2 regions of the Arthrobacter sp. CC3 genome follow, and region 1 is predicted to be linked to the other one. Evidence: predicted binding sites of a transcription regulator. Region 1 holds the regulator's gene; the other holds the start of a gene.
What was found. Region 1 encodes HrcA, which represses chaperone genes, less so after heat shock. Its sites were predicted from a motif close to TTNGCACTCGNNNNNNNCGAGTGCNAA; they were not measured.

Region 1 (9,850 bases):
CTCGTGGACGCGGCCCAGGGCATCGAGGCCCAGACCCTCGCCAACCTGTACCTGGCGATGGAGAACAACCTCACCATCATTCCGGTCCTTAACAAGATCGACCTTCCCGCGGCCCAGCCCGAGAAGTACGCGGAGGAACTCGCCAACCTGATCGGCGGCGACCCCGACGACGTGCTGCGTGTTTCGGGCAAGACCGGCATGGGCGTCGAAGTGCTGCTCGACAAGATCGTCCGTGACCTGCCCGCCCCAGTGGGTGACCCGAACGCCCCTGCCCGCGCCATGATCTTCGACTCGGTCTATGACACCTACCGCGGTGTTGTCACCTACGTCCGGGTGGTCGACGGCATGCTGCACCCGCGCGAACGCATCCAGATGATGTCCACCCGCGCCACCCATGAACTCCTTGAGATCGGTGTCAGCTCTCCGGAGCCCACGCCGTCCAAGGGCCTCGGCGTCGGCGAAGTGGGCTACCTCATCACCGGTGTGAAGGACGTCCGCCTGTCCAAGGTGGGCGACACCGTCACCAACCTGGCCAAGCCTGCTTCCCAGTCCCTCCCGGGCTATGCGGACGCCAAGCCCATGGTTTTCTCCGGCCTGTACCCGCTGGACGGCACCGACTACCCGGTGCTCCGCGACGCGTTGGAGAAGCTCATGCTCAACGACGCCGCTCTGGTGTACCAGCCGGAAACGTCGGCTGCGCTGGGCTTCGGCTTCCGCGTCGGCTTCCTGGGCCTGCTGCACCTGGAAATTACCCGTGAACGCCTCGAACGCGAGTACAAGCTGGACCTGATTTCCACTGCTCCCAACGTGGAGTACGAGGTGACGCTGGAGGACAAGAAGGTTGTCCACGTGACCAACCCCAGCGAATACCCCACCGGCAAGGTTGCGGAGGTCCGTGAGCCGATGGTGTCCGCCACCATCCTGGCGCCGAACGAGTTCGTCGGGGCCATCATGGAGCTGTGCCAGAGCCGGCGCGGCGTGATGGGCGGCATGGACTACCTCTCCGAGGACCGGGTGGAAATCCGCTACCGACTGCCGCTGGCCGAAATCGTCTTCGATTTCTTCGACATCCTCAAGTCCAAGACCCGCGGCTACGGCTCGCTGGACTGGAAGGCCGACGGCGACCAGGTGGCCGACCTTGTGAAGGTCGACATCATGCTCCAGGGCGAACAGGTGGACGCCTTCAGTGCGATCACCCACCGGGAGAAGGCCTACGCCTACGGTGTGATGATGACCGGCAAGCTGCGTGAGCTCATTCCCCGCCAGCAGTTCGAGGTGCCGATCCAGGCTGCCATTGGTTCCCGGATCATCGCCCGTGAAAGCATCCGTGCCATCCGCAAGGACGTCCTGGCCAAGTGCTACGGCGGCGATATTTCCCGTAAGCGCAAGCTGTTGGAGAAGCAAAAAGAGGGCAAGAAGCGCATGAAGATGGTGGGCACGGTGGAGGTGCCGCAGGAAGCGTTCATCGCCGCCCTCACCACCGACGAATCTAAGGACAAGGCCAAGAAGAAGTGAGCCACGCGCAGCGGGGGACCCGCTGATGCCCAGCGTCCTGCCCCTGGGTGACCCCGCGCCGTCGGACGGCCTGCTGCCAGCGCAGGCCGCCGACGGCGCTGCACAGCGGGGATTTGGACTGTACGTCCACATCCCCTTTTGTGCCGTGCGTTGCGGGTACTGCGACTTCAACACCTATACGGCCACCGAACTCGGCGGCGGGGCGTCCCAGGACGCCTATGCGTCCACGGCCATTGCCGAGGTTGAATTTGCCGCCCATGCCCTGAAGGCGAGCGGACTGCCGGACCGCCGGATGGGCACCGTCTTTTTCGGCGGCGGCACGCCCACTCTGCTGCCCGCCGAGGACCTGGCCCGCATCCTAACCGCAGCAGTCAACGAATGGGGGCTGGAGCCCGGCGCTGAAGTCACCACCGAAGCCAACCCGGATTCCGTCACCCCGGAGTCCCTCACGTTACTGGCTGATGCCGGTTTCACCCGCGTGTCCTTCGGGATGCAGTCAGCCGTGCCGCATGTCCTGAAGGTCCTGGACCGCACCCACACGCCCAGCAGGGTGCCGCAGGTGGTGCAGTGGGCCCGGGACGCCGGACTGTCCGTCAGCCTTGACCTGATCTACGGCACTCCGGGGGAGTCGCTGGCGGACTGGCGCTATTCCCTTGAGACCGCCCTGTCCTACGAACCGGACCATATCAGCGCCTACGCGCTGATCGTAGAGGACGGCACTAAATTGGCCGCCCAGATCCGCCGCGGCGAAGTCCCAGGAATCGACGACGACGACCATGCCGACAAGTACGAAATCGCCGAGGAACTCATCAGTGCCGCTGGCCTTGGCTGGTACGAGGTCAGCAACTGGGCGCGCACGCCGGAGCAGGCGTGCAGGCACAACCTGGCGTACTGGCGTGGTGACGACTGGTGGGGGATCGGCCCCGGTGCGCATTCACACGTCGGCGGAGTCCGCTGGTGGAACGTCAAGCACCCTACGGCCTATGCGGGGCGGCTTTCCGGCGGTGTATCGCCGGCGGCGGGCCGCGAAACGCTCGACGCCGAAACCCGGAACGTCGAGCGGGTCATGCTCGAAGCCAGGCTCAGTTCCGGACTCGATGTGTCCTGGCTGGCAAAGTCCGGACAGCACGCGGTGGCCGGGCTGATCGCGGATGGCCTGGTGGATCCCGCGTCGGCCTTCCGCGGCCGGCTGGTGCTCACCTTGAAAGGCCGGCTGCTTGCCGACGCCGTGGTGCGAAGGATCCTGCCCGACTAAGTTACCGGCCGGGTTTGTCCCGGCCGGATGCGACGCCGGTGCTCGGCGCCGCCAATCGCGTTGCGCCCGCTACTTGATCCAGCGCAGGTTGAAGTCGTAGCGGTGCGGCTGGCCCCGGTTCACATGGATTCCGGCAGCAACGGAGAAGCACGTCACGGCGATCCAAATCAGAGTGGCCAGCACCGCGAAGATGTTGCCCACCACCGGCAGCAGCACCAGGATGTTGCAGATGACTGCAGCGATTGTGGGAGGCAGGGTGAAGTTCAGCGCTTCCTTCGATTCCTGCGCCGTGAACGGTCCGCGGTCCTTGAAGATCAGGTAGATCAACAGCGACGGGACGCACCCAAGGATGCCGCCGAAGTGCGCGAGGGTAGCCCACTGCCGGTCCTCGTTGGCCGTCAGCGGCAGGGCGTTGGCGGGGACACCATGATACTGGGGCTGGCCATGGCCGGCCTGGTTGTCCCGTTGTTCACGTGCGTCTTCTGCCAAGGTGTCGTCCTTCGGATTGCAGTGGTGCGGTGGTTCCCGGAAAAGCGGACGCTGCCACAGGAGCAACAACCGCCGTATCAAGAATACTGGTTCACGGGTGCATTCGGAGAGTTCGACTTCCGCCCGGGGCGCTGCTAACTTCTGCCTAGGGCACGGTGAGGAAGTCGATGACCTCTTCCACACGGCCCAGCAGGGACGGTTCCAGGTCGGCGTAAGTGCGTACCGCCCCCAGCAGCTTCTGCCAGCCCAGGCCGATGTCTTCCTTGGTCTCGTGCGGCCAGCCGAAGGCAGTCAGGATCCCGGTCTTCCAGTCCACGCCCCGCGGAATGACCGGCCAGGCGTCAATGCCGAGCACTGCCGGCCGGATTGCCTGCCACACGTCCACGTAGGGATGGCCCACGATCAGGACGTTGCCCGCGGCGCCGGGCGACGCCATCACGGCATCGGCGATCCGTGATTCCTTCGAGTTGGCAACCAGGTGGTCCACCAGCACTCCCAGCCGGCGGCCCGGACCCGGCCGGAATGCTGCAACCGCCGCCGTGAGATCGTCAATGCCGTGCAAGGGCTCGACGACGATGCCCTCCACCCTGAGGTCGTCACCCCAGACTTTTTCCACAAGTTCGGCGTCGTGCTTGCCTTCCACCCAGATGCGGCTGGCCTTGGCCACCTGGGCGCGCTGGCCCGCCACCCGCACGGATCCGGAGGCGGTCCTGCCGGATGCGGCGGAGGCGGCCTGGGCGCGCGGGGCCGGGGGCATCAGCCGGATCGGCAGGCCCTCCAGGAGGAATCCGTAGCCGAGGCGGAACGTGCGGGACTTGCCGCGCCGGTCCTCCAATGCCACAACGTGCATGCCGCCCGACTTTTCCACCCTGGTGACAGCGCCCACCCAGCCGGACTGCACGTCTTCCAGCACCATGCCGCGTTCAACCGGCACTTCGGGAAGTTCGGCTTTCCGGGGAGCCGTGATGTCCTGCGGGCCCCAGTTCTGGTACGACATCGGGTAGACACAACCTTGCGCTAGAAAATGTGAAACAGGAGAAGTGAAACAGGGGCGCCGTGGCTTCACGGACGTGCCTGTCCCGTACCGCTCCGGAGTTTCGCCCGGAGCGGTACCAATGCTAACAACGCGGCGACTCATATTAGACTGGTTAGCACTTAGACATGACGAGTGCTAACGGTAGACGGGATCTGGCAGGCGAAAAAGCCGGTCCGCGGCCCGGGTTAAGCCGATCGGAGGTGGAGAATGAGCGAACCACGCAAGCTAGAAGTACTGCGCGCCATCGTGGAGGACTACGTCCATTCCCGCGAACCTGTGGGCTCCAAAGCCCTGGTGGAGAGACACCATCTGGGAGTCTCCAGCGCCACCATCCGCAATGACATGGCGGCCCTGGAAGATGAGGGCCTGATCACGGCGCCGCACACCAGCGCGGGGAGGATCCCCACTGACAAGGGCTACCGGCTCTTCGTCGACCAGATTTCCGCCGTCAAGCCGCTGTCGCAGGCCGAACGCCGGGCCATCCAGACGCTGCTCGAAGGTTCGGACGACCTGGACGACGTCCTGGAGCGTACCGTGCGGCTGCTGTCGCAGCTGACCAACCAGGTGGCCGTGGTGCAGTATCCGCACCTCAGCCGTGCCATGGTGCGGCACATCGAGTTTGTGCTGCTGGCGCCGCGCCAGGTCCTCGCTGTCTTGATTGCGGACACCGGAAAGGTCGAACAACGGGTCATCGACGTCGGCCAGGAGCTCAGCGACGAGGCCGTCGCAGGCCTCCGCACACGGTTCCTGAAGAGCCTGGCGGGGACACCGCTGAGCCTGCTCCCGCAAGCGCTGCCCGCCGTCGTCGCAAGCTGTGAACCGGCACGCCGGCACGCCGCCCAGGCGCTGGCCCGCGGCCTGGATGCCCTGGCCAGCAGTACCCGCGAAGAACGGATGGTCATGGCTGGCACCGCCAACCTCGCGCGGTCCAACGTTGACTTCCCGCTGAGCATCGGCCCGGTCCTCGAGGCGCTTGAGGAACAGGTGGTCATGCTCCGCCTGCTCAGCGAGATGGCGCAGGACCCCCGCGGCGTGACCGTCAGCATCGGCCGGGAGAATCCCTACGACGGCCTCGCGGAAGCCTCGGTGGTGGCCACGGGCTACGGGCCCGGTTCCAGTGCCAAGGTGGGCGTACTTGGGCCCACCCGGATGGACTATCCCACCACCATGGCCGCGGTCCGTGCCGTGGCACGCTACCTTTCCAGGATCCTCGGGCCTTGACCGGCCCTTCATCAGCCAACCAGGCTTCCGTGTCCCGGCTTCCGGGGGCGGCAGCAGCATCATAGGCACCACCCAAGGCATTACAGGCAGTACAACCAGGAAGAGATACGAACTTTGAGCAGCCACTACGACGTTCTTGGAGTCTCACCCGAAGCGACGGGCGAAGAGATCAAGAAGGCCTACCGAAAGCTTGCGCGCACGTTGCACCCGGACGTGAACCCCGGGGAGGATGCCTCGGACCGCTTCAAGGCTGTCACGCACGCCTATGAAGTGCTGTCCGATCCGCAGAAGCGCCGCGTCTACGACACCACCGGCAACGAGAACGGCACTGACAACGGTTTCGGCGGCGCCGGCTACTCGGGGCAGGGTTTCGCCTTCCAGGACATTTTCGACACCTTCTTCGGTGCGGGCGGCTCGTCCGGACCTGCCTCGCGCGTCCGCCGCGGGCAGGATGCCCTCATCAGCGTCCGCATCGACCTCCGCGACGCCGTCTTCGGCGTCAACAAGAAGCTCGAAGTGGACACGGCCGTAACGTGCCCCACCTGTGAAGGCTCCTGCTGCCAGCCCGGGACCCACCCCGTCCGCTGTGACATCTGCGGTGGCAGCGGCCAGGTCCAGCGGGCCGTCCGTTCCATCCTGGGCCAGGTCATGACCGCGGCGCCCTGCGGCTCCTGCGAGGGCTTCGGAACCGTCATCAAGGATCCCTGCAACGAGTGCAACGGGCAGGGCCGCATCCGCAGCCGGCGTTCGCTGACCGTCAAGGTCCCTGCCGGCGTGGCCACCGGAACCCGGATCCAGCTGGGCGGCCAGGGCGAAGCCGGACCCGCCGGCGGACCTTCTGGCGACCTCTACGTGGAGATCCGGGTCAACAATGACGCCACCTACGTACGCGACGGCGATGACCTCCACGCGACCCTGCACATCCCGATGACTGCAGCAGCCCTTGGCACCGAACTGAGCCTGGACACCTTCGACGGCCAGCAGGAGATCGACGTCAAGGCGGGTACCCAGTCCGGCGAAGTCATCACCCTTCGCGGCCTCGGCGTGACCCACCTCCGGGGCTACGGCCGCGGCGACCTGAAAGTCCACCTCCAGGTCGAGACTCCGGCCAAGCTTGATGCCGCGCAGGAAGACCTGCTGCGCCAGCTCGCGAAACTCCGTGGCGAGCAGTACACCGAAGGGAAACTCTCCGCCAGCGGCGGTGTCTTCGCCAAGCTGCGGGACCGGCTCGGTAACCTGTAGCGGTGAGCAACCCGGTCTTTTTCGCAACCCCCGGAGCCCTGGACCACCAGGCTCCCGGTTCGCACTTTGTCCTCGAAGGCGCAGAAGCGAGGCATGCGGTCACCGTCAAGCGGATTGCCGTGGGGGAGTCCGTTGACATCGCCGACGGCGCTGGCAAAAGGCTGACCGGCACGGTCGCCGCCGTTGGCCAGGGTGAACTGACAGTGGAGTGTTCCGTCCTCGACACCGAGGAGCGCCCGGACCTCCGCCTGGTCCTGGTCCAGGCATTGGCCAAAGGCGACCGGGACGAACTCGCCGCAGAAACCGCCACCGAACTGGGGATCGACGCCATCATCCCGTGGCAGTCCGAACGGTCCATCGTCCGATGGAAAGGCGAACGGGCCGCGAAGGCCCATGCCAAATGGCAGTCCGTGGTGACTGCAGCTGCCAAACAGGCGCGGCGGGCCTGGATTCCCGAAGTCCGGGCCGCCGTCGACGGTGCCGGACTTCAGGCGGCAGTCTCCGCCGCGGACCTGGCCATCATCCTCCATGAGGATGCCGTGCGCCCGCTACGGAGCGTGCTCGAGGCGTGGTGCGGGAACAACTCCGGTGCACCGGTGCCGGGGCCGCGCGAAATCCTGCTGATTGTGGGGCCCGAAGGCGGCATCAGTCCGCGGGAGGTCACCCGGCTGTGCGGGGCCGGCGCCGTGACGGCGCTTCTGGGCCACCACGTGCTGAGGTCGTCCACGGCAGGACCGGCCGCCACCGTCCTCGCCAGCGACATCCTGGGCCGCTGGTAGCCACCGGACACCGGCAGCGGCTGTCCACGGGCGCCACGTGGCGTTGCCCCTCCAGGGGGAAGCGCTCAGGCGCTAGGCAACCTTGAAACCGCGGGAGTCCACGTTCAGTTCCCGGTCGGGTTTCCCGGGGTCGGCCTGGAATACCCGGATCTCATAGTTTCCAGGTGCCAGGTTGACATTCAGCGAGAAGAGTCCGGACTGTGCCTGGTCTGCCGAGGCGGTGACATCGCCGCCCAAATAGGCCGTCTTGTCACTGCTGCCGTCGACTTTCAGGATTTTCCACTTGAGTTTTCCCCCGGGCAGCGTGCTTCGTCCGCTGATCTTGACACTGCCGTCGGGGACGCCCACACCCTCCTGGGGATCGATGATCCATACCGGAGCCACCATGCCCGCCCCGCGGGGAGTGGGGCTGCCGAGCCGAACGTGGTTGAAGGCCAGGTAATCCGTGTGCCCGTCAACCAGGATGACCACCTGGATCTGCTGGCCCGAGTCCACCAGCCCTGAGCTCGCTCCCGCGGCCGTTGCCGTGTAGACCAGCTGCTGGATGGCGCGCTTGGCCATGTCCTCGTCGAGGTTGCTGTTGAAGGCATCCGGTGAGACGTCCACCGTGATGACGTTCTTGCCGGAAATCGACGTAGCCAGCTTCTTCGGGTTCTGCCACGGCGTGAAGTAGTCGGGATCCAGCGGCTTATCCGACATCATGGAGCGCAGGGCCCTGGTCACCGGGTTTTCCTGCTCCGGGACATCGCGGAATTCGCGGTACAGGAAGACGTTCTCGTTGCTGCGCCCGATCCAGTACACCGGTGCCTTGTTGGAAGCCTGCGTGGTTTCCAGTGGAGCACTCGTGCTGGGAACGCCCGCGGTGGCGGACCCGGTGACGGTCTGGGGCGTGCTGGCAGCGGTGTTTGTGGACGGCTGGGGAGTGGCGACGCAGGAGGACAGCACCATGGCGGCGGGCAGCACAAACAGGAGCACGGCGGAACGTTTCCGCCTGCCTCCTGCTGCCTGCCGGCGTCGTGGGTTCCTGCTCTCCATGGTGATCCCGGTACCTGCCCTGTCCTATAAACGTTGTCGATGAAGTGGTCCGTGGCGGGCGAAAGCCCGCGATGGATTCCAGCATTACATAGAGTTCCAGGCGCCCTGCGGCGTTTGCGGACGGATTGCCGAACTGCAACGGGAACGATACGAGGCCGATACGAAGTTGATACCTAATGACGGGAATCTGCAACGAAGCGGTCGCGGCCAAATGCCTGGCGGGCACGCCCCGCGGCCCCTGGACGGCTTACTGGCGTAAGATATAAGGACTCGGCCGCGCACGGAGTCCGACGCTGAAGCAGCGGGGGCGAAGTGATCGGCCAGAGAAACAATTTTCCTAACTGGAGGGGACCAGAGGCCCGCAGGCCGGCACCATGACTGAAGCAACAAACGGAAGGCCCCGGTTCAGCGCCGGTGAGCGCACCACAGGTGAATTTCCCCACAGTCTTCCCGGTGTCCGGACGGAGGTGGTCATCTTCGACAACTCCGAACAGATGGTTCAGTCCCTCGGCAGTCACGACGAGGCCCTCCGTTTTATCGAGGAACAGTTTCCTGCCGTGGATTTCCATGTCCGCGGCAATGAACTGGCCATCAGCGGCCCCGCGGCCGACGTTCCCAGGATCATGCGCCTGCTCCATGAAGTAAGGGGCCTCGTTGACCGGGGCACAGTCATCACACCGGCGGTGCTGCAGCAGCTCGCTGCCCTGCTCCGGAGCCAGTCGCTCCAGAACCCCGTTGAGGTGCTGACCTACAACATCCTCTCGAGCCGTGGCAAGACGATCCGGCCGAAGACCCTGAACCAGAAGAATTATGTGGACGCCATCGACGCGAACACGGTGATCTTTGGAATCGGACCGGCCGGCACCGGCAAGACCTTCCTCGCCATGGCAAAGGCCGTCCAGGCCCTGCAGCAGAAGGAAGTCAGCCGCATCATCCTCACCAGGCCGGCGGTGGAGGCCGGCGAACGGCTGGGCTTCCTGCCCGGGACGCTCAGCGACAAGATCGATCCGTACCTGCGGCCGCTCTACGATGCGCTCCACGACATGATGGACCCGGAGTCCATCCCGCGGCTGATGGCGGCGGGCACCATTGAAGTGGCCCCGCTGGCCTACATGCGCGGCCGAACGCTCAACGACGCGTTCATCATCCTCGACGAAGCCCAGAACACCACGCCGGAGCAGATGAAGATGTTCCTGACCCGCCTCGGGTTCGGCTCCAAAATGGTGGTCACCGGGGACGTCACGCAGGTGGACCTGCCGTTCGGCACCCGTTCCGGCC
Region 2 (12,627 bases), on a different contig from region 1:
ATTGCAGTGCCTCCTGTTCAACCGCTATGGATTCATTCGATGAACCCTCCCGGTCGCTTCCCGGCCGCAGGGCCTCCGGACCGCGAAGGGCCTCCGGACCGCGCCGTTCCGTCCGGTAGCGCAGCCACCACACCAGCATCAGCGCGGAGGCCAGCACGTAGAGTGCGTGAAGCAGCCAGATCGGGCCCGCCGGGAGGTGGAAGACGTACACGGAATGGACAGCGTTGGCCACGTTGCTCAGGACCAGGCTGCTGAGGCTATAGGACGCCAGGTCCCTGGTCCGTGCTGCCTTGAGAAGCATCGGCAGCAGGCCAAGGGCGAACAGCACGGTCGAGAATGTGCCGGCCAGGACGGGAAGGTTCATAGTTCGACACTAGGTCCGCGTCCTTGCGCTCCGCGTCGGCAGAAGTATGTATCTTGCCCCGGGCGGGGCTGGGCAGTTCTATGCAGCCCGCGGCTTACTGTGTGAGCCCGTGGTCGTAGGCATACTTGGTGGCGGCCACCCTGGACTGCAGCCCCAACTTGAGCAAGATGTTGCTGACATGCCGGGCCACGGTCTTTTCACTCAGGTAGAGCTCCCCGGCGATGGCCCGGTTGGCCATCCCGGAGGCCACGAGCCGGAGTACTTCAAGTTCGCGCGGCGTCAGGGGTCCGGGCCGCGCGTCGTGCGCCGGTGTGTACTGGAGCGAGGCTGCCCAGGCAGCGGCGGGGGCAGCACCGAGGGCAAGGAATTCAGCGTGTGCCGCCTCGAAGTCCATCTCCGCCGAGTCGTCGTCGCCGGATGCGCGGCAGGCCTGGCCCACAAGGGTGCGGCAGCGCGCGGCTTCGAAAGGAACGCCCAGTTCCCGCCAGAGCGTCCACCCCTGTCGCAGGACCGGCCGCGCCAGGGCGGGTTCTCCTTCGGCGAGGAGGACGGCCCCGGTGGCCTGGCAGGAGGCAGCCTGCAGCATCGGCATCCCGCAGTCCTGCGCCACGGATGCCAGTTCGTCGGCGGCCCGGCGCGCAGCGGCTGTGTCACCCGCAGCCAGTTCTATCTCCACGAGCGCCGGCAGCAGGTGGCGGCGGTTGGCCAGGTCGGCGGCATCGGCTGACCTGCGGATGAGGGTCTGGGCGGCCGGGACGTCCCCACGGGCCAGCCTCAGCAGCGCGAGTCCCGGCTGGGGCTCATAGCCGCTGCGCGCCGCCTGCCGGTAGCATTCCTCGGCCGCCGCGAACTCACCCCGCAGCCGTTCCACTTCGCCCTGCTGGTAGTAACCGCCGTAAAGTGCCTGGTAATCTCCCGCCGCGGACAGCCGCTGCGCGTCCTTCGCGGCGCTGACGGCGTCATCCCAGGCCCCGTGCAGCCGGTACAGGTCGGCGCGGTGGCCCTGGCACTGGCCGCTGAACAGGACCATGTCCGGCCGTCCGCCGCACCACCGGTCCAGTGCGGCCGTCCATTCCAGGGCGCGGCGTAGATCGAAGGCCAGGTGGCAGGTGCCGATTACGGCGCAGTAGATGATCCCCGAGGGGACCGGCGAGAGCTCTCCGGCGGTTACCGCGACCATCACCTCATCAAAGAGCCCGACGCCGGTGCTGATGTCACCGAGCGCCACGCAGGCCTGGCCCGTTCCCAGCAGCGAAAGCGAGATGAGGTCCCGGTCCTGGAACTTCTCCCCGATGGCCAGGGCGTCCGTGAACCCCCGGCGGGCACCTTCGGGGTTGCCCCCGAACAGCATGCCCAGTGCCGTGGGAATCAGCAGCAGGCCCTCCACTGCGCAGGGTTCGTTCAGCTCTGCCACCAGCCGTCCGGCTCGGGCGAACCATCCCGCGCTCCGGGCCGGCTGGCCCGAGTTCATCAGATGGATGCCGATCCGCCCGGCGCAGCGGGCCGCGCCCACCACGTCGCCGACGACGAGGTACTCCTCGTGCGCGCGGGTGAGGGTCTCGATTCCGGCGTCGGATTTGCCGGTCAGGATTTCCACCGTGGCAAGGCGCTCGAGGTCTGCCGCGGGAAGCCCGCCGTGCTGGTCGGCATCGAGGAAGTGCTCGAAGGCGTCGGTCCAGCGATGCTCCTCGAAGGCGGAACGGCCTCTGTCCAGGCCGCCTTCAGACGTTGCCATGATGCCTCCCCGCACCGTTCCAAGCTCCATCTAAGCGCCACGGTACGCCGGGGGTGCCGGGTGCACAAGCTCGGGCAGAAAGCGCCGAACCGGGGTGTAAGAGCGGGATGTGCAGGGGTTCAAAATGGGCGCGAAAAGGCCGGCCCGGCGTGGGCGGTTCCTGGGAACCGCCTGGCCGGACCGGCCTATTTTTGCTGCGCTAGTACAGCGCTGACTGCACGCTAGTGCTTGTGGCCTGCGTGCTCGTCCTCGTCGGCCGGCTTTTCGACAACGAGGGTCTCGGTGGTGAGAACCAGCGCTGCGATGGAGGCGGCGTTGCGGAGGGCTGCGCGGGTCACCTTGACGGGGTCAATGACACCGGCTGCGATGAGGTCTTCGTACTCGCCGGTCTTGGCGTTGAAGCCATGGTGGATGGCGGATTCCGCCACCTTTGCAGCGACGACATAGCCGTCAAAGCCGGCGTTCTGGGCGATCCAGCGCACAGGCTGGACCAGGGCGCGGCGCACGATGCCCACAGCTGCTGCTGCGTCACCTTCGAGTGCGGTGACCGACGGGTCCTCGTCCAGCGCCTTCAGGGCGTGGATGAGGGCGGAACCGCCACCGGCAACGATGCCTTCTTCGAGGGCAGCGCGGGTGGAAGACACGGCGTCCTCAATGCGGTGCTTCTTTTCCTTCAGCTCAACCTCGGTGGCTGCGCCAACCTTGATCACGCCGATGCCGCCGGCCAGCTTGGCCAGGCGCTCCTGGAGCTTTTCCTTGTCCCAGTCCGAGTCGGTGCGGGTCAGTTCAGCCCGCAGCTGGGCAACGCGTGCCGCAACGTCCTCGGCCGATCCGGCGCCGTCAACGATGGTGGTGTTGTCCTTGGTGACCGTGATGCGGCGGGCCGTACCGAGCACCTCGAGGCCAACGGAATCCAGGCTCAGGCCGAGTTCCGGGGAAACAACCTGTGCGCCGGTGAGCGTCGCGATGTCCTGCAGCATGGCCTTGCGGCGGTCGCCGAAGCCGGGTGCCTTGACGGCAACGACGTTCAGGGTGCCGCGGATGCGGTTGACGATCAGGGTGGAGAGGGCTTCGCCTTCAACGTCCTCGGCAATGATGAACAGCGGCTTGGAGCTCTGCAGCGCCTTTTCCAGCAGCGGCAGGAAGTCCTGCACCGAGGAGATCTTGCCCTGGTTGATCAGAATGAGGGCGTCTTCGAGGACTGCTTCCTGGCGTTCCGCGTCAGTGACGAAGTACGGGGACAGGTAGCCCTTGTCGAACTGCATGCCCTCGGTGAGGACCAGTTCGGTCTGCGTGGTGGAGGACTCCTCGATGGTGATCACACCATCCTTGCCGACCTTGCCGAAAGCCTCGGCCAGGAGCTCGCCGATCTCATCGCTCTGGGCGGAGATGGCTGCAACGTTCGCAACCTGGGTGCCCTCGACGGGACGGGCATTCTCGAGCAGGCGTGCTGCGACGGCCTCAACCGAGACCTCGATGCCGCGCTTGATCTGCCCCGGAGCTGCGCCGGCTGCAACGTTGCGCAGGCCTTCCTTGACCAGTGCCTGCGCCAGGACGGTGGCGGTGGTGGTGCCGTCGCCGGCGACGTCGTTGGTCTTGGTGGCGACTTCCTTGGCCAGCTGCGCGCCAAGGTTCTCGAACGGGTCATCCAGTTCGACTTCGCGGGCGATGGTCACGCCGTCGTTCGTAATGGTGGGAGCGCCCCACTTCTTGTCCAGCACGACGTTGCGGCCGCGCGGGCCAAGCGTCACCTTGACAGTGTTGGCGAGCTTATCGATGCCGGCTTCAAGCGACCGGCGGGCAGCGTCGTTAAACGCAAGCTGCTTTGCCATGGTTGTGTCCTTTCGAGACAGAAACCCCGCGCCGCTGACCAGTCAGAAATGAATCAGACGGATCGGCGGCGCGGGGTCAAAGAGTTACTTTACGACGATCGCCAGGACGTCGCGGGCGGACAGCACGAGGTACTCGGTGCCGCCGGTCTTGACTTCGGTTCCGCCGTACTTGGAGTAGATAACAACGTCGCCAACGGCAACGTCGACGGGAACGCGGTTGCCGTCTTCAAAGCGGCCGGGGCCTACTGCGACAACTTCGCCTTCCTGCGGCTTCTCCTGTGCGGAGTCCGGGATTACCAGGCCGGAAGCCGTGGTCTGCTCTGCTTCGAGCGGGCGGACAACAATACGATCCTCAAGAGGCTTAATAGAGACCGACACTCGGACCTCTCCTTCTACGTCAGCAAATTCATGGACTGGAAAACCGTTGCGCCTGTGCGTGCAAACCGTCGTCGCGGTGCCGGCAGCAGCGTGGCTGGCAGTTCTCCATGTGTTAGCACCCTCCTAGGGAGAGTGCTAATGAAGACTCTATGTAGTCGTTAGCACTCGGTCAAGGCGAGTGCCAGAATTTCGTCACCGGTGAACGCCTAGCGACCCGCCAGGTCATCAAAGTCGACGTCGTCGCCATCGTCCGTGTCGTCGTCGTTCGTAACGTTGCGGTTCCGGTACAGCACGACGGCGGCAGCGAGCGCCGTCGCAACCGAGGCGATCAGGAACACGAGGCCGCCTGCGCGGACAGCGGCGTACGACTCGCGGATTTGCCGCGCCTCGTCGGTGTCGTCCTGGATGTTCTTGCCGCCCACCGAGTAAACGGTTGCGTTGAAGGAGTCCAGGAAGAAGATGATCACCAGGAGCGCCAGGCAGACGACGGCGATGGCGGCACCGGCGATCAGCGCGGGGCGGGCGTACCTGGCAAGGCCCGTGGGCTGGTGGTGGTCATTGCGTTGGTCTTCTACGGGTGGCTGCGGCCCTGCGCTGTCTTCCATGCCTCCAACCCTAGCGGCACCGCGGGTGTCCGCCGCCTCGATTAGGCTTGATGACATGGCTGACGCACCGCAGGACCTGATCGCTCCGCTCCTGACCAGCGAAGGCTGGGAGCTGCTGGCGTCGCTTGGCCCGTACCGGGAGGACGATGCGTTCCGGCTCAATGAGTCGCTCCGGAAAGCAGGCCACTCCCCCGCGCTCGTCTCGGCAGTCCTCACCCAGTCCAGGCTGCGGACCAAGGCTGAGGCCAAATTCGGCGAATTCGCCCGGCAGATGATCTTCACCCAGGCGGGCCTCGAACAGGCCACGCGCCTTAATGTCGCCGCCCGGCACGCCGAACGGTTTGCCTCCGCGGGGATCGAGCACGTGGCGGATCTCGGCTGCGGGCTGGGCGCCGATGCCATGGCGCTGGCCTCCATGGACATCCGGGTCACGGCAGTGGAAATGGACGAGACCACCGCCGCCTGCGCCACCATGAACCTGATTCCCTTCCCGCACGCCAGCGTGGTCCACTCCGATGCCACCACCGTCCCGCTGGACGGCGTGGGCGGCGTCTGGCTGGACCCCGCCCGCCGCACCACCTCCACCTCGGGCACGCGCCGGATCTGGGATCCGGAGGAATTCTCGCCGCCGCTGTCCTTCGTGGAATCCCTCGCCGAGTCCGGCCGCGCGGTGGGCGTGAAGATGGGGCCCGGCATGCCGCACGAATCAGTCCCTGCCGGCTGCGAGGCGCAGTGGGTCTCGGTGGGCGGCGACGTCACCGAAGTCGCGCTCTGGTTCAACGCCGTCAGCCGCCCCGGCGTCCGGCGCGCCGCCCTGCTGCTCGGCCCGCAGGGCGCTGCCGAAATCACCAGCGCGGAAGGGTTCGACGGCGGACCGGTGGCCCCCGTGGGCCCGGTGGAAGGGTACCTGTACGAGCCTGACGGGGCTGTCATCCGCGCCGGGCTTGTGGCGGATGTCGCGGCGCGGCTGGGCGGCCACCTCGTGGACGAACACATTGCCTACATCTGCGCGCCGGAGCTGGTGGACACCCCGTTTGCCAGGGCCTACAAGGTCCTGGAGGTCATGCCGTTCAACGTCAAGGCCCTCAAAGCCTGGGTGAAGCAGCACAACATCGGCGTCCTGGACATCAAGAAGCGCGGCACGTCGGTCACTCCGGAGGAGCTCCGCAAGCAGCTCCTCGCGGGGGGCGGGAAGGGGTCCAAGGGCAAAAAGACAGCCACCCTGGTCCTCACCAGGATCGGCGAGGACCGGGTTGCCATTTCCGTGGAGCCGGTTCAGCCCAAGGTTTAGCCTGTCCCGTTACCGGGCATTCCGTGTTACTGGGCCCGCATGAAGTCTTCGGCCGCGCGGACCTGCTCGTCCGTGGGCCGGACGCCGGTGTACAGCACAAACTGCTCCAGTGCCTGGATGGTGGCCACTTCGGCACCGGTGATGACCGTCTTCCCGGCAGCCCGGGCAGCCTTGATCAGGGGCGTCTCGGCCGGCAGCGCCACGACGTCGAACACCACCTTCGCGGCGTCCACCGCCTCCGGGGGGAAGGACAGTGCGTCGGCGTCGGGACCGCCGGCCATACCAACGGGCGTCACGTTGATGATCATGTCCGCCGTGCCGCCGGCGTCCGCCGCGGGCAGTTCGGCGCTCCACTTGAATCCGTAGAGGTCCGCGAGCGGCTTACCTGACGCCTCGTTGCGGGCAACGATGGTGACGTCGCGGAAGCCTGCGTCACGGAGCGCCGCGGCCGTCGCTTTCGCCATACCGCCGGAACCCTTGAGCAGCACCGAGTAGTCCGCGGGAACGGCGTTGCGCTGCAACAGCTGCTCGATCGCCGTGTAATCCGTGTTGTAGGCGGTGAGCTTGCCGCCGTCGTTCACGATGGTGTTGACCGAATCGATGGCCTTGGCCGAAGGGTCCATCACGTCCACCAGCGCAATGACGTCCTCCTTGTACGGCATGGACACCGCGCAGCCCCGGATACCCAGCCCCCGGACGCCGGCAATCGCCTGGCCAAGGTCCGTGGGCGCGAAAGCCTTGTAGATCCAGTTCAGGCCCAGCTGGTCGTAGAGGTGGTTGTGGAAGCGGGTCCCGTTGTTGCTCGGCCTGGCCGAGAGCGAGATGCACAGGGTCATGTCTTTATTCAGAATTGGCACGGGTCCATTAAACGCCCCGGAAGCCCGGACAGCACTGTTACGCCACGGAGCGACGCGTCAGCAACCAGTTCCGGGCGCATAAGGTCCGACGGCGGCCGGCAGCTTTCCGGGTGCGGGCGCCTTGCCCGCGAGCACGGCCACCAGGGCGTTGAACGCTTCCTGGCTGCGGCCGTAGAGGGCCACCTTGGCGGGGGCAGCCGAGCCTGCCAGCGGCCACGGCGCATCAAGCGCCACGACCACGTCGCCTTGGGCCGGGGGCCCCTCGTAGCCGATCAGCGTCACAAGCGGTCCGGCGCCGAGCGTCATGCCGGCCGCGCGGGCGGCCTGCGCAAAACGTGCGCGGTCCTGGTCATTGCCGCCGGCCACCCGGACACTGCCGGGCACCATCGGTCCATGGCACGGTCCGGCCAGGACGGTGACTGCCGCTGCTGAGACCCGCTGGGAAAGGGCGGAGCCACTTCCGGGCGCGGCGGCCGGGGGTGCAGGGGTGCGGGCCCGCCACATCATCATGGTCACCACCCGCTGCGCAGCCTCGTCGAGGCGCTGTGGCGGGAGGGCCCCGGTGCTGACGGCGCTGACCACCGCGGCATGCGCTGCCGCCACGTCCCCGGGCATCAGCAGCAGGTCCGCCCCGGCAGCAAGTGCCAGCGGTGCGGCGGACTCCCCGGGGAACCGCTTCTGCACCGCGCCCATGTTGAGTGCATCCGTCACGGCAACACCCTTGAATCCCATGCCCCGGAGGGCAGCGTAGCTCGGTTTGGACAATGACGCCGGCACGCCCGGCTCCAGGGCGGGCACGGAGATGTGGCCGGTCATGACCATGGGCAGGCCGGCATCGATGGCAGCCTGGAACGGTTTCCAGTCCTTCGCCCGGAGTTCCGCCACGGTTGCCTTCTGCACCGGCAGGTTCTCGTGCGAATCGACGGCCACCGAGCCATGCCCGGGGAAATGCTTGGCGGCGGGCAGGAGCCCGGCGGCCAGCATTCCCTGGGCAAAACCGACGCCGAGGGTCGCCGCAGCATCAGGGTTGCCGGACATGGCCCTGGCTCCGATGGTCGGGTCCAGCGGGCCGGCCGTGACATCCGTGGCCGGCGCGAAGTCCGCGGTGAAGCCGAGCCCGGCAAGTTCCGCGGCGAGCGCCCTGCCGGCGTCGGCAGCGAGGCCGGCGTTGCCGGCGGCCCCGTAGCTCATCGGGGCCGGCCACTCGGTCAAGGGTGCCCGCAGCCGGGCCACAACACCGCCTTCCTGGTCCACTCCGATGACGGCAGGCCAGGTGCGTCCGTCCGCCCTGGCCGCCTTCTGCAGGAGGCCTATCCCCGAGGCCATCGCGGCGGTGTCAACGGTTCCGTCGGCGGACCGCGGCACGTTGTCACCCATGACGATTGATCCGCCCAGGTGCAGCCGTTCCATGGTGGCGGCGTGGGCGGCAAAGTCGGTTCCGGTGAAGAAGGGCATCAGCACCTGGCCGGCCTTCTGTTCAACGCTCATTTTTGCGACGGCGGCGCGGGCAGCCTCTTCGTCCTTCTGCTGCGGTCCCCAGCCCAGCTGGCGTTCCCCGGGGTCGGGGATTGACGGCGTGGGCGTTGCCGGGCTTCCCGACGCGGCGGGCGCGGAACGCAAGGCGCTGCCGGACGCGGGCGCCGTTGACGATGGAGTTCCGGACTGCGTTCCGGAGGAGGGTGCCGGGGAAGGAACGCCGGTACAGGCGGCGGTGGCAAGCATTGCCGCCGTCACCGCCAGCGTCGTCGCTGTTTTACGGAAAGTCCTTGTGTGAAAACTGTCACTGCGTCCTTGAAACCAAGCCATCATCTCGATGCTACCCCTGCACTAGACTTGAACCACCCGTTGCCCGCCCTCTGGCTGCTTCTGCAACGGACGGCGGAACAGTGAAGGGACCACATGAAGATTGATTTCGCTTCATCCAGGCAATCAACTCTTGGTGTGGAATGGGAGCTCGCCCTGGTCAATGCGCAGACCGGCGAACTGGCTTCGGTAGCCAATGAGGTGCTGCGCGGCGTGGCCGCCAACCACCCCGAGCTCAACGAGGACGACGAACACCCGCACATCAAGCAGGAACTCCTGCTGAACACGGTGGAGCTCGTCACCGGCATCTGCGAGACAGTGGCGCAGGCCAAGGCGGACCTCAGCAGTTCGCTGGCCGCCGTCCGGGAAGTCACCGACCCGATGGGCGTTGAGCTTTTCTGCGCCGGCAGCCATCCGTTCAGCCCGCCGCAGCTGCAGCCGGTCACGGACAAGGCACGGTATTCCAAGCTCATCGACCGCACCCAGTGGTGGGGGCGCCAGATGGTGATCTACGGCGTGCACGTCCACGTGGGCCTGGACAGCCGCGACAAGGTCCTGCCGGTGCTGGACGGCCTGCTGAACTACTTCCCGCATTTCCAGGCGCTGTCCGCCTCGAGTCCCTTCTGGGGCGGCGAGGACACCGGCTACGCGTCCCACCGCGCGCTTATGTTCCAGCAGCTGCCCACCGCGGGCCTGCCGTTCCAGTTCTCCACCTGGGCGGACTACGAATCCTATGTCCAGGACATGTTCACCACCGGAGTGATCGACACCATCTCAGAGATCCGCTGGGACATCCGCCCGGTACCCAACCTGGGCACCATCGAGATGCGCATCTGCGACGGCCTGGCCACTTTGGAGGAAGTCGGCGCGATTGCGGCCCTGACCCAGTGCCTGGTGGACGAATTCTCCACCATCCTGGACAACGGCGGCACCATTCCCACCATGCCGCCCTGGCACCTCCAGGAAAACAAGTGGCGTGCGGCCCGGTACGGCCTCGATGCGATCATCATCCTGGACGCCCAGGGCAAGGAGCAGCTGGTCACCGAGCACCTGCTCGAAACTCTGAACCGGCTCGCGCCCGTGGCCGCGAAACTCGGCTGCTCGGACGAGCTCGCCGACGTCGAAAAGATCATCAGCCGCGGTGCCGGGTACCAGCGGCAGCGCCGTGTCGCGGCGGAAAACGGCGGCAACCTCCAGGCCGTGGTGCTGGACCTCGTCAAGCAGATGCGGAACGGCCCCACCGCCTGAGCCTCTCCGGGTTGAACCAGGCGGGGTCAGGCGGGAAGGGATACCGCTGTGACCGGCATGGAGGAATCCGGGGCGAAGCTGATGCCGCTGGGCTCGATGCCGGCCATGACCAGCTGGGCCCCGAGGGCGGCCACCATGGCACCGTTATCCGTGCACAGATCCAGCGGCGGGACGGTCAGCCGGATCCCGGCCGCACTGCACCGCTGTTCGGTGAGCTGGCGCAGCCGTGAGTTCGCGGCAACTCCGCCGCCCAGCAGCAGTTCGGTGATGCCGTATTCCCGGCAGGCGAGGACCGCCTTGGACGTGATGACGTCCACCACAGCCTCCTGGAACGCCGCCGCGATGTCCGCGACCGGCACCTCCTCGCCGCGTGCTTCGAACTGTTCCACGCAGCGGGCGACGGCGGTCTTCAGTCCGCTGAACGACCAGTCGTAGCGGTGCGGGCCGGGTTCGTCCGCGGTGCCCATGTATTTGGGCTGCGTCAGCCCGCGCGGGAACCGGATGGCCTTGGCGTTGCCGGTCCGGGCAAGTTTGTCGATGGCCGGTCCGCCCGGGTAGCCGAGGCCCAGAAGCCGGGCCACCTTGTCGTAGGCTTCCCCGGCGGCGTCGTCGATAGTGGAGCCCAGCAGCTCGACGTCGTCGGTGATGCTCCTGATCCGGAGGATTTCGGTGTGGCCGCCGGACACCAGCAGGGCGCCCAAATTTTCAGGCAAGGCGTTCTCCGGCAGGCTGTTTCCCTCCTGCAGCAGGCCGACGCCGACGTGGGCCACCAGGTGGTTGATGGCATACAGCGGCTTGCCGGTGGCCACGGCGAGCGCCTTCGCAGCGCAGACCCCCACCATCAGCGCCCCGGCCAGGCCCGGACCGGAGGTGACGGCTATAGCGTCGACGTCGTCGAGCGTGACACCGGCTTCCGCGAGGGATGCCTGGAGCGTGGGCACAAAGGCGTCCAGGTGTGCGCGCGACGCGATCTCGGGGATGACGCCGCCGAAGCGGACGTGCTCCTCCATGGAAGAGGACACGGTGTTGCTGAGCAGTGCCGTTCCGCGCACGATGCCCACACCTGTCTCATCGCAGGATGATTCGATGCCGAGGACGAGTGGCTGCGTTCGGTTCATGGTGTGTCTGCCTCCGTGGCCGGCTCCGCGGCCGTCAAGTGGTCGGGGGTCGTATCCGTGGCCGCGGGTCTTGCCACAAGGCCGGAGTCCGGGAGCTGGAGGCGCATGATCAGGGCGTCCACCCCGTCCCGGTAATACCGCGGGCGGACGTGGATCTGTTCGAAGCCAAAGCGGCGGTAAAGCTGCTGGGCCCGGGGGTTGTCCGCCCTGACTTCCAGCAGTACGTCCGCCGCGCGGCGCCGCCGGCTTTCGGCGATGAGCTCAGTCAGCAGGGCGGAGCCGATCCCCTGCCCTTCACACTCCGGCACCACGGCGATGGTTTGCACGTCCGCGATCGGTTCGATGCACATCAGTCCGGCATAGCCCACGATTTCGCCGGCAGCCTCGGCCACCAGGTAGTGGCGGGTTTCGGTCTGGGCCAGTTCGTCATGGAACATGTGGAGCGGCCAGGCGTCCACCGGGAACAGCCTGCATTCAAGCAGGTGCACGGCAGGAATGTCCGCACCGCTCATGGCCCGCAATGTCACGCCGCTAGGGACCACCCCGGCCACTCCTGCCACCCCGCTCACAGCGCACGCTTCCGGGGACCCGGGACCTGGGCATCGGACTCGCGGAGGTACAACGGGGTGGAGTCCGGCAGCTGCTCCCCCGCGGCCAGCCGCGCAAGGGCGAACTGGCCCAGGTAGAGGGCGTCGGGCTGCTCGGCGCTGAAGTCCGGATCGGCGCGGAGGACGTCCTCATAGATCCCTGCGCCGGCTCCGTAGGCAGGGAGGTCGGGCAGCCCGGCCGCGAACCCCACGTGCGGGCCGTCAACCAGCCGGGGCAGCTGACCGTCGGCGAGTGAGTAGCGGGCCCAGTACACCTCTTTGCGCCGGGCATCCGTTGCCACCAGGAATTCCGGCACGGCGGACGTCGATTCGGCCACTTCCAGCGCCATGGCGTCCAGGCTCATCAGGCCGTACAGGGGTTTGCCCCACACGAAGGACAGGGTGCGCGCGGTGGCAATTCCGGACCGCAGTCCCGTGAACGGTCCCGGGCCGACACCGGTCACAATCGCGTCGATGTCCGCACCTGTCACGCCTGCGTCGGCGAGCATGTCATCGATGCCCGGAGCCAGCACTTCGGCATGGCTGCGGGTGTCCTCGGTGGAGAAACTCGCCAGCACCCCTTCGGGCGCATCGTCTGAAACCAGGGCGGCACTGGCCACGGCTGACGTGTCGATGGCAAGGATCAGCATCAGTCATTCCCTTTCAAAGCGGCAGGCAGCAGGGGCTGCTCAGCCCAGCGCGGGCCGAAGCCGCGGATCACGATGGTGCGGGGTTCGTCGTCGTCGTCCGTATCGAAGTCCAGCACGCCGTCCTCCGAGTCGGGTGAGCTTACCAACGGCCGGTGCAGT

Region 2: a site for HrcA is predicted at 4,468-4,494, ahead of groES (co-chaperone GroES). Genes of this name have one in related genera too.

Annotation. Positions count from the first base shown of each region.
Region 1 covers NZ_JARCCY010000004.1:143,181-153,030, reverse strand. Annotated here, with positions in the region: gene lepA (translation elongation factor 4) at 1-1,515, shown strand, start outside; gene hemW (radical SAM family heme chaperone HemW) at 1,541-2,770, shown strand; gene PV761_RS03890 (DUF4870 domain-containing protein) at 2,840-3,259, opposite strand; gene PV761_RS03885 (DUF3097 domain-containing protein) at 3,405-4,256, opposite strand; gene hrcA (heat-inducible transcriptional repressor HrcA) at 4,503-5,516, shown strand; gene dnaJ (molecular chaperone DnaJ) at 5,631-6,758, shown strand; gene PV761_RS03870 (16S rRNA (uracil(1498)-N(3))-methyltransferase) at 6,761-7,537, shown strand; gene PV761_RS03865 (GerMN domain-containing protein) at 7,610-8,572, opposite strand; gene PV761_RS03860 (PhoH family protein) at 8,947-9,850, shown strand, end outside.
Region 2 covers NZ_JARCCY010000006.1:149,911-162,537, reverse strand. Annotated here, with positions in the region: gene PV761_RS05210 (hypothetical protein) at 1-364, opposite strand, end outside; gene PV761_RS05215 (NAD(P)-binding domain-containing protein) at 1-2, opposite strand, end outside; gene PV761_RS05205 (response regulator transcription factor) at 459-2,099, opposite strand; gene groL (chaperonin GroEL) at 2,321-3,931, opposite strand; gene groES (co-chaperone GroES) at 4,016-4,309, opposite strand; gene PV761_RS05190 (hypothetical protein) at 4,516-4,914, opposite strand; gene PV761_RS05185 (class I SAM-dependent methyltransferase) at 4,970-6,205, shown strand; gene PV761_RS05180 (shikimate 5-dehydrogenase) at 6,232-7,062, opposite strand; gene PV761_RS05175 (glycoside hydrolase family 3 N-terminal domain-containing protein) at 7,120-8,784, opposite strand; gene PV761_RS05170 (glutamate--cysteine ligase) at 8,962-10,113, shown strand; gene tsaD (tRNA (adenosine(37)-N6)-threonylcarbamoyltransferase complex transferase subunit TsaD) at 10,140-11,231, opposite strand; gene rimI (ribosomal protein S18-alanine N-acetyltransferase) at 11,228-11,743, opposite strand; gene tsaB (tRNA (adenosine(37)-N6)-threonylcarbamoyltransferase complex dimerization subunit type 1 TsaB) at 11,797-12,468, opposite strand; gene tsaE (tRNA (adenosine(37)-N6)-threonylcarbamoyltransferase complex ATPase subunit type 1 TsaE) at 12,468-12,627, opposite strand, start outside.